3 regions of the Rhizobium sp. 768_B6_N1_8 genome follow, and region 1 is predicted to be linked to each of the others. Evidence: riboswitches for the same ligand, from Rfam matches in the RefSeq annotation. Region 1 holds a riboswitch; each other region holds the start of a gene.
The links. Region 1 has a riboswitch for cobalamin ahead of bluB (5,6-dimethylbenzimidazole synthase). Riboswitches for the same ligand answer to the same signal wherever they lie in the genome.
Positions count from the first base shown of each region.

Region 2: it holds a riboswitch for cobalamin, as region 1 does, so the genes downstream of both, nrdH (glutaredoxin-like protein NrdH) here and bluB (5,6-dimethylbenzimidazole synthase) in region 1, are expected to answer to the same signal.
Region 3: it holds a riboswitch for cobalamin, as region 1 does, so the genes downstream of both, metE (5-methyltetrahydropteroyltriglutamate--homocysteine S-methyltransferase) here and bluB (5,6-dimethylbenzimidazole synthase) in region 1, are expected to answer to the same signal.

Region 1 is NZ_JBPWPV010000001.1:1,826,919-1,830,189, reverse strand. Features, by position in the region: gene AB8B33_RS09285 (DHA2 family efflux MFS transporter permease subunit) at 160-1,584, opposite strand; cobalamin riboswitch at 1,727-1,916, shown strand; gene bluB (5,6-dimethylbenzimidazole synthase) at 1,959-2,660, shown strand; gene AB8B33_RS09275 (MFS transporter) at 2,678-3,271, opposite strand, start outside.
Region 2 is NZ_JBPWPV010000001.1:3,951,518-3,954,788, forward strand. Features, by position in the region: gene nrdE (class 1b ribonucleoside-diphosphate reductase subunit alpha) at 1-1,396, opposite strand, end outside; gene nrdI (class Ib ribonucleoside-diphosphate reductase assembly flavoprotein NrdI) at 1,375-1,788, opposite strand; gene nrdH (glutaredoxin-like protein NrdH) at 1,802-2,023, opposite strand; cobalamin riboswitch at 2,289-2,516, opposite strand; gene metE (5-methyltetrahydropteroyltriglutamate--homocysteine S-methyltransferase) at 2,693-3,271, opposite strand, start outside.
Region 3 is NZ_JBPWPV010000001.1:3,954,956-3,958,226, forward strand. Features, by position in the region: gene metE (5-methyltetrahydropteroyltriglutamate--homocysteine S-methyltransferase) at 1-1,579, opposite strand, end outside; cobalamin riboswitch at 1,687-1,892, opposite strand; gene AB8B33_RS20215 (heavy metal translocating P-type ATPase) at 1,933-3,271, opposite strand, start outside.

The DNA of each region.
Region 1 (3,271 bases):
TTAGTTTCGGTTACGCACAGACCCGCATCCGCTGGAAGTAGCGGTACGAATAAAATCGCGATGCGTAAACGGACGAAATCGACATGCGGCTTATGTAGCCATGCCGATCGGAATTGTCACGTAGAATCTGTGAGGAAAAACGACAGATCCGTGAAGTTTTCAGCGGCTCTCCGCTATTGCCTGTCCCTGGGCCTCTTCCGGTTCTGCCGTCTCGGCATGTCTGTTCTTGTGGCGGCGTGTCGTCAGCTCCTCGCCGGCATTGGCAGGCAGGCGCAGGAAAGTGATGCAGGCAAGTGCTGATATCGCCGCCACGATGAAGAAGGCGATATGAAAATCCGAGACCAAAAGCTTGCCGCCGTGGAAGCTCGAGGAGATTTCCAGGATCGTGCCGGCGACGGCAACACCCATGGCCATGGAGATGCGCTGCGCCACCGCATTGATGGCGGTCGCCTGACTGCTGTCGGCCTCGTCCACATCGCCGAAGGCCATGGCGTTGACCCCGGAAAAGGCCATGGAGCGCAGGAGGCCGCCGACAAGAAGATAGCCCATGATGACATACATCGGCGTTTCGGCAGTGAAGAAGCCGTTCACGCCGAGGAAGATCGCCGCGAGGAAGGTCGTCAGCGCAATGACGTTGCGGAAGCCGAAGGCGTTATACGTGCGGGTGGCTGCAAATTTCGAGCCCATGGAGCCAAGAGCGCTGATGAACGTTATCGAGCCTGACTGCAGCGGCGTCAGGCCGAAGCCGAGTTGCAGCATCAGCGGCATGAGGAAGGGCAGCGCGCCGAGCCCCATGCGGAAATTCGAGGCGCCGAGGATTGCCGCCCGGAACATCGGGTAACGAAACATCTTGGGATCGAGCAGCGGATGCGGGGTGCGCCTGGCATGCACGAGATAGAGAATGCCGGAGAGGACGCCGACGGCCACAGTGACATAGCCGTAGATGACGGGAACGGCGGGCAGGCTGATGACCGAGAGCCCGAAGACGAAACCGGCAAAGCCGATGCCCGACAGGAAGAAGCCCGGAAAATCCATCGGCTTCGGGCTGCGCGGCTCGACGGCCGGCAGGAAACGGGTGACGAGGACGATGCCGATAATGCCTATCGGCACATTGATCCAGAAGATCCAGTGCCAGCTGAGATAGGTCGTCAGGAAGCCGCCGATCGGCGGCCCCATGATCGGGCCGATCAGCGCGGGAATGGTCAGCCATGCCATGGCATTCACCAACTGGTGACGTGGCGTGCCGCGCACCAGGAGCAATCGCCCGACCGGCGTCATCATCGAGCCGCCGGCACCCTGGATGAGGCGGGAAATGACGAAGGCGGCGATAGAATTGGAGAATGCGCAGGCGACCGAGCCAACCATGAAAACGAAGATCGCTAGGCGGAAGATGTTTCGTGCACCGAAGCGATCCGACATCCAGCCGCTGATCGGAATGAAGATTGCGAGCGCCACGAGGTAGCTCGTTACCGCAAGTTTCAGCGCGATCGGCGAAGTGCCTATATCGGCAGCAATCGCCGGCAGGCTGGTGGCGATCACGGTCGAATCCATCTGTTCCATGAACAGGGCGACTGCAAGGATCATTGGTGTTAGGCGGGACACGGGCAACCGGAAGGCAATGAGAGGGGATTCGGCGCCAGCGGCGTCGGGTCTCGTTCTAGGCCAGCATTTTCAGCCTGTCCACGAAATGAATGTCGCATGCAGCTTGCCGCCATGCCGTTTCCGCGCCATAGATCACCCGTCAGGTGCCCGCTTTCACAAGCGGGAGAATCGGGAATCCGGTGCAAGACCGGAACGTGCCCAACGCTGTAAGGCCGACGCTTGCCGCATAGAATGCCACTGGCCGCAAGGCCGGGAAGGCGGCGGCCAAGCGGATGACGCCAAGTCAGAAGACCGGCCTGGCAAGATAGACCCAACCCGCGCGGACGGCGGGCGGTTGCGTTGTTGGGGATTTGACGATGCGACCCATTGATGATGCCGTTTGCCCGGCATCCAGCTTTTCTGCGGCCGAACGCGAGGCCGTCTATCACGCGATCATGACGCGGCGTGACGTGCGCAGCCAGTTCCTGCCCGATCCCTTGCCGGATGATCTGGTGACGCGTCTTTTGACCGCCGCGCATCACGCGCCCTCGGTCGGCTTCATGCAGCCGTGGAATTTCATTCTGGTGAAGAGCGTCGAGGTGAGGGCGCGGGTACGCGATGCCTTCCTCAAGGCGAATGAGGAAGCGACCCGCATGTTCGACGGCGAGCGGCAGGAGCAATACCGTTCGCTGAAGCTCGAAGGCATTGTCCAGGCGCCGCTCGGCATCTGCGTGACCTGCGATCCAACCCGCAGCGGCAGCGTGGTGCTGGGGCGCACACATAATCCGCGCATGGACAGCTATTCCACCGTCTGCGCCATCCAGAACCTGTGGCTTGCGGCACGAGCCGAAGGGGTGGGCATCGGCTGGGTCAGCATTTTTCGCGAGGGTGACCTGAAGGAGATCCTCGGCATTCCCAATCATATCGAGGTGGTAGCCTGGCTCTGCGCCGGCTTCGTCGACCGGCTCTATGATAAGCCGGAACTGGCGGTCAAAGGCTGGCGGCAGCGGATGGCGCTGGAAGAGCTGGTTTTCCATGACGGCTGGGGGCAGGTGGAAAGCGAGGCCGCGCCGGTCTGAGCCGGCGCGGGTGTGCATCATGCTGCCGGCTGGGTGCCGCAATCCCTGGCACAGGCCGGTGTCTTCCAATGGGCGAAGACGAGGAAGCTTGCGGCGGCGAGAAGCCAGACGCCGATCGCGCCATAGAGCATGACGCCGCCGAAGCCTGCGACGAGCGCATCATGCGCCGTCCCGGCCGGAATGTCTGGCAGGGAGGCGATGTTGCCGGCGGAGATCCGTTCGGCGAGCAGGCGCAGGTCGCCGGCATCCGTCGAGGTTGGCAAGGTGCTCTTGAGGTGGGAGAGCACGCCGCTGAACAGGATGAAGCCCATGACGGCGATGTTGATGGCGAGCGAGATCATCCGGGCGCTCATGTCGATGCCGGAAGCCATGCCGGCGCGATCGCTGGAGACAGCGCCTGTCGTCGTATTGGTGACCGGAGTGTTGGTGAAGCCAAGCCCGATGCCGGCAAGCAGCGCGCCGGGCAGCATCGTCAGCCAGCTTGGCGCGGCGGCGGCACTGCCTGATTTCATCAGCAGGAAGCCGAGCCCGATGGTGAAAAGGCCGCCGGGAATGATGATGCCCGGCCGATAGCGCAGCATGAGCCGTTCGGCGAGCGGCGGTACGACGAG
Region 2 (3,271 bases), 2.1 Mb from region 1:
CGATCGAAGGTACGGATGAGATGTGGCTCATGTCAGAAACGGCCGTCAGCGCGCGGATCGAGGTCTCGATCGTCTTGCCAAAATCGGCCGAATCCATAGCCATGGCGATATTCAGCGAGCCGAGATTGCACGAGATATCCTTGCCCATCACCTTGTAGGAAAGGTCGTCGTTGAAGGTGCTCGCTTCGCTGACCTGCAGGATTTCAGAGCAGAGATTGCTCATGCTGATGCGGCCGGCGATCGGGTTTGCCCGGTTCACCGTGTCTTCGAACATGATGTAGGGATAACCGCTCTCGAACTGGATTTCGGCAATCACCTGGAAGAATTCGCGCGCCTTGATCTTCTTCTTGGTGATACGGGCATCCGCCACCATCTCGCGATACTTCTCCGTCACCGATATCTCGGTGAAGGGCACGCCATAGACCCGTTCCACGTCGTAGGGCGAGAAGAGGTACATATCCTCATTGTTCTTGGCGAGCTCGAAAGTGATGTCGGGCACGACGACGCCGAGCGACAGCGTCTTGATACGGATCTTCTCGTCAGCATTTTCGCGCTTGGTATCAAGGAAGCGCATGATGTCAGGGTGATGGGCGTTGAGATAAACGGCACCCGCACCCTGCCGAGCACCGAGCTGGTTGGCATAGGAGAACGAGTCTTCGAGCAGCTTCATGACGGGGATGATGCCGGAAGACTGGTTTTCGATCTGCTTGATTGGCGCGCCAGCCTCGCGGATGTTCGTCAGCGATAGCGCCACGCCACCGCCGCGCTTGGAAAGCTGCAGCGCCGAATTGATGGAGCGGCCGATCGATTCCATATTGTCTTCGACACGCAGCAGAAAGCACGAGACGAGCTCGCCGCGCTGCTTCTTGCCGGCATTGAGGAAAGTCGGCGTTGCCGGCTGGAAGCGGCCGGTGATGATCTCTTCGACCAGATCACGGGCAAGCTGCTCATTGCCTTCGGCAAGTGCCAACGCCACCATGCAGATGCGATCTTCATAGCGCTCCAGATAGCGCTTTCCGTCGAAGGTCTTCAGCGTGTAGCTGGTGTAATATTTGAAGGCGCCGAGGAAAGTCGGGAAACGGAACTTCTTGGCATAGGCCTCGTCGAACAGGTCGCGGACGAAGTTGAAGGAATACTGGTCGAGCACTTCCTGCTCGTAATAGCCTTCGGTCACCAGATAATCGAGCTTCTCCCGGAGATTATGGAAGAACACCGTGTTCTGGTTCACGTGCTGCAGGAAATACTGCTTGGCCGCCATGCGGTCCTTGTCGAGCTGGATCTTGCCCTGCTCGTCATAGAGGTTCAGCATCGCGTTCAGCGCGTGATAATCCAGCGCGTCCGCTGCCTTTAGCGGTTTTGCGCCCGCATCTCGCTTCAAATTTGTTCCTGTGTCCAAAATCGTCCCATCCCGTCTTTGACATTGGCGACATCCTCGGCAGTCCCCAGAAGCTCGAACCGGTAGAGGTAAGGCACCTGGCATTTCTGCGAGATCACGTCGCCGGCAAGCCCATAGGTCTCGCCGAAATTGCTGTTGCCCGCAGCAATGACGCCACGGATGTTGGAGCGGTTTTCCGCATCGTTGAGGAAACGGATCACCTGCTTGGGCACGGCTCCCTTTACGATCCCGGGGCCGCCATCCCCGCAATAGGTGGGCGAGATCAGCACATAGGGTTCGCGAATGTGGATGTCCTCAACGCCTACGGGAATGCGCGCCGCGCGCAGTCCCAGCTTCTCGACGAAACGATGGGTATTCTCAGACCGGCTGGAATAATAGACGATCAGGCCCACCGCTCTTCTCCGATCAGGAGAGCGCGCTGATCATATCGGGACGGAAGCCCGCCCAGTGGTTCTCGCCGGCAACGACGACCGGAACCTGCATGTAGCCCATGCCGCGAACGCGATCGAGCGCGTCGGCATCCTCGGAGATATCGATGATCTGATAGTCGACGCCCAGGCGGTCGAGGGCGCGATATGTGGCGGTGCACTGAACGCAGGCAGGCTTGCTGTAAACGGTAACGCTCATCATGTTCCTCGTGATGTCAATGGATTCCGGACGCAGAACTAGGATCGGGCGCCTTGCGGCGTCCGGGGTAACGCTCGATATTGATCTGGCAAAGTTGGCGTTTTACACGCCGGATTCGATCCCTCGCGGGATTTGCGCGGGCGGCGGCTTTGATGCTCTCGACATGACTTCAACCCCGAAGTGCTCATGCGGACTTCCGGGGGCAGCGCAACAGGTGCGGATTTGATCCGCCTCACATATACGCGACCTTCCGGACACCCCGCCCGTGGACGTTTCGTTCAAGGCAGGTCTCCTGGCTCGCGGGTCGAAGCACCCTGCCCCCAGCCTTCCCAAAGCGTCATGCCTCAGTGACCTGAAATCGGACAGTTGCTCGCCGCTTACAGTTGCGGGGGCAGCTCCGGCCTTGTTTTGCCATCATGGCAAACCGCACCGTATTCCCGTCTTAGCCTGCGATCCCTAGCGAATCGAAGGAACCTTGAACACTAGATATAGTACTCGAATCGGAGTTGGCGTCAACGGATGGTTTGTGCGTCGCGTTACGGCATATTTGAAATTGCTACATTCCTGTGAAAAACGTGGTTAACGAATGCTTAAAGAAAGTAGGCTGTGGAGAAGGCCCCAATGAAGAGAGCCGGCCTATAGCCGGCTCTCTGATTTTCGACTCCAGGTTCAGGCCCGAATCGTCGATGCGGCATGTCGTAATATTCGGGCGGCAGCGACCATGTTGACGAGCGCCGGGCGAACCTCTTCCCACCTGCGCGTCTTCAATCCGCAATCCGGATTGATCCAGAGCTGCCCGTCCGTCAGACGCTCGCGCGCCAGCGTCAGGAGCTCCGTCATCTCCTCGACATCAGGAACGCGCGGCGAATGGATGTCGTAGACGCCGGGGCCGATCTCGTTCGGATATTTGTAGCTACGGAAGGCCTCCAGCAGTTCCATCTTCGAACGTGACGTCTCGATGGAGATCACATCGGCATCCATCGCCGCGATGGCATCGATGATCTGGTTGAACTCCGAATAGCACATATGCGTATGGATCTGCGTTTCGTCCGCCACGCCGGAGGCGCATAGGCGGAAACTCTCGACGGCCCAGTCGAGATAGGTCTTCCAGTCGGCCTTGCGCAGCGGCAGGCCCTCGCGCAGCGCCGCCTCGTCGATCTGGATCATTGCCGCACCGGCCCTTTCGAGATCGAGCACCTCGTCGCGGATCGCCAGCGCGATCTGCCGGCTGACGTCGGCGCGAGAGAG
Region 3 (3,271 bases), 2.1 Mb from region 1:
AGCTCTGCACCCAGGCATGTTGAGTGAAGGCGAAGCCGGAAAGCTGCTCACCGAAATACTGCACCATGTCATTGCGTTCGAATTCGCCGTGGACAAGCACGTCGAGGCCGATTTCCTCCTGCCAGCGGATCGCCGCTTCGGTCTCCTTTTTCAGAAAGGCATCATAATCCGCCTCGCTGATCGTGCCCTTGGTGAAAGCGGAGCGGGACTTTCGAACATCTGATGTCTGCGGGAAGGAGCCGATCGTCGTCGTCGGGAACAGCGGCAGGCGAAGCTTACGCTCCTGCAGTCCGGTCCGCTCGGCAAAATCGCTGCTGCGTGTCTTCATCGCCTCGTCGATCGCGGCAACCCGCTGTCTGACCTTCAGATCATGTACGCGCGTAGATGCGGCGCGCGATGCAACGGCCTGCGAGGCTGCCGCAATCACCTGGGAGGCCTTGCCGGCATCGCCGAGCGCTGCGATCTCCTCAAGCTTCTGGGCAGCGAAGGCGAGCCATGATTTCAGCTCACCATCCAGCCCGCTCTCCAGTTCCAGATCGATCGGCACGTGCAGCAGCGAGCAGGACGGCGCGATCTGTAGCCGGTCCGCACCAAAGTGCTGGACAAGCGGCTCGATCCTCTCCCGGATCGCCGCAAGGTCTGCCTTCCAGATATTGCGCCCGTCGATGACGCCAAGCGAAAATGTCAGATCGCTGGGTGCCTTGAAAAGGGCATCGATCTGCTGTGGAGCGCGAACGAGATCGACATGCAGGCCGGCAACCGGGAGCGAGAGCGCCGTCGGCAGATTGTCGCCGATCGCGCCGAAATAGGTGGCGACCATGATCTTCAGGTCGGGCACCAATTCATGCAGCGCACGATAGGTATGCTGCAGTGCTGCCTGCTCTTCCTGTGAAAGATCGAGCACGAAGCAAGGTTCGTCGATCTGCACCCAGTCGACACCGGCTGCACGAAGTTCTGCCAGTACTTTTGTATAAACAGGCAACAAGCGTGCAAGCAGGTCAATCGGCGCAAAACCTTCTTCGCTTCCCTTGGCGAGTTTCAGGAAGGTAACCGGACCGAGGATGACCGGCCGGGTATGGATGCCAAGTGTCTTGGCCTCGACGAAGGCATCAAGTGGCTTGTTCGCCGTCAGGGCAAAGGTCTGATCGGGGCCGAGTTCCGGCACCATGTAGTGGTAGTTCGTGTCGAACCATTTCGTCATTTCGAGCGCCGGCGCGCCATGCCCGTGATGGTGCTGATGGCCGCAATCGACATGCGCCTCTTCGCCGGTGGAGCCGCGCGCCATCGCGAAATAGGTGTCGAGAGAAACTTGCCCGCCCTTCCAGCCATAGGCGGCGGGAATGGCGCCGACCATGACCGCCGTGTCGAGCACATGGTCGTAAAGCGAGAAATCGTTCGAGGGGATGACGTCGATCCCCTTCTGCTTCTGCAGGAGCCAGTTTTCCGCCCGCAGCCGCTTCGCGACATCGAGAAGCGCGCCGGCATCGGATTTGCCGGCCCAGTAGCTCTCCAGTGCGAATTTGAGTTCGCGATGCTTTCCGATCCTGGGAAAGCCGAGATTTGCAGTCTTGATAGTCATTTTCCTTACCCCGAAGGTTATGGGCAAGGCTGCGGCGCAACGCATCGACGAGATACGGCCATGGGAATGCCGTCTCGCGCAAGCGGCACACCGGGACACCCCGCCCGTGGACGTTATCTATCGCGGCAGGTCTCCTGGCTTGCGGGTCATCGACATCGTCCAGTCTTCCCGGGCGTCTTCCCAGTGACGTCGAAGGACGGTGTCTATCCGCTTACAGTTGCGGGGGCAGCTTCGGTCTTGGCGATGGCCGCACCGAATTCCCTCTTAGCTTGGGATCAACAGATCCCAAGAACCAACGATCCGGCAAGCATGCACCCGCCGCATCGCAACGTCAATATGATATAAAGAAATCTTTATGTCTTTATCTGAAGAAGCCGAAGTGCATTCATCGTCACCAGCACGGTCGCACCCGTATCGGCGAGGATCGCCGGCCACAGGCCGGTGATGCCGATGATGGTGGTAACCAGGAACACGGCCTTCAGCCCGAGCGCGATGGTGATGTTCTGAAAGATATTGCGCATCGTCCGCTTCGAAAGGTCGATCATCCGGGCTACGTCGCCGACACGCCCATGCAGCACAGCCGCATCCGCCGTCTCCAGCGCCACGTCGGTGCCGCCGCCCATGGCGATGCCGACATCGGCAGCGGCAAGTGCCGGCGCGTCATTAATGCCGTCACCCACCTTGGCGACGAACAGACCTTCCTTCTTCAGTTCGCCAACAATGCGCTGCTTGTCCTGCGGCAGGAGTTCGCCGCGCCAGTCGATGCCGAGATCGCCGGCAACGGCTGCCGCCGTGCGCTTGTTGTCGCCGGTCAGCATGATGGCGCGCACGCCAGCTGCCTTCAGCGTCGCAAGCCCGCTCTTTGCGTCTTCACGAGGTTCGTCGCGCATGGCGATGAGACCGGCGGCGACACCATTGACGAGCAGCACCGAGACGCTCTTGCCCGCGCCGTTCAGCACCGCGACCTGTTCGTCCTGCTCCGCATTCAGCGCCCCGCGCTCGCGCGCAGCCGGCGGCGACAGGAGATCGAGCGTCTCCCCACCCACCTTGCCGGTCATGCCCTTGCCGGGAAGCGCTTCGACTTCGAAAGCCGGCGGCACGGGTACTCCATCAGCCTTGGCGCGATTGAGAATTGCCAGCGCCAGCGGATGGCTGGAGCCTTGCTCCAGAACGGCAGCGCGCGAAAGTACCTCTGCCTCGGTGCGTCCGTAAGAAATTATATCGGTGACCTGTGGTTTGCCTTCGGTCAGCGTACCGGTCTTGTCGAAGGCAACGGCCGTCACCTTGCCGAGCGATTCCAGAACCGCCCCGCCCTTCATCAGCAGACCGCGGCGCGCGCCCGCCGAAAGCGACGCGGCAATCGCCGCCGGTGTGGAAATGACCAGCGCGCAGGGGCAGCCGATCAGCAGGATTGCGAGACCCTTGTAGACCCATTCGCCCCATGCCCCGCCCATCAGCAACGGCGGCAAAACGGCGACCAGAGCCGCCACGACGACGACACCAGGCGTATAATAGCGGGAGAAGCGATCGATGAAGCGCTCCGTCGGCGCCTTCGATTCCTGGGCTTCCTCCACCAGCTTGACGACGCGGGCAATCGTATTGTCCTCGGCAGCGGCCGTGACACGGACGCGCAGCGCCGCATCGCCATTGACCGTGCCGGCGAAGACCATCTCGCCTGCGCCCTTGCGAACC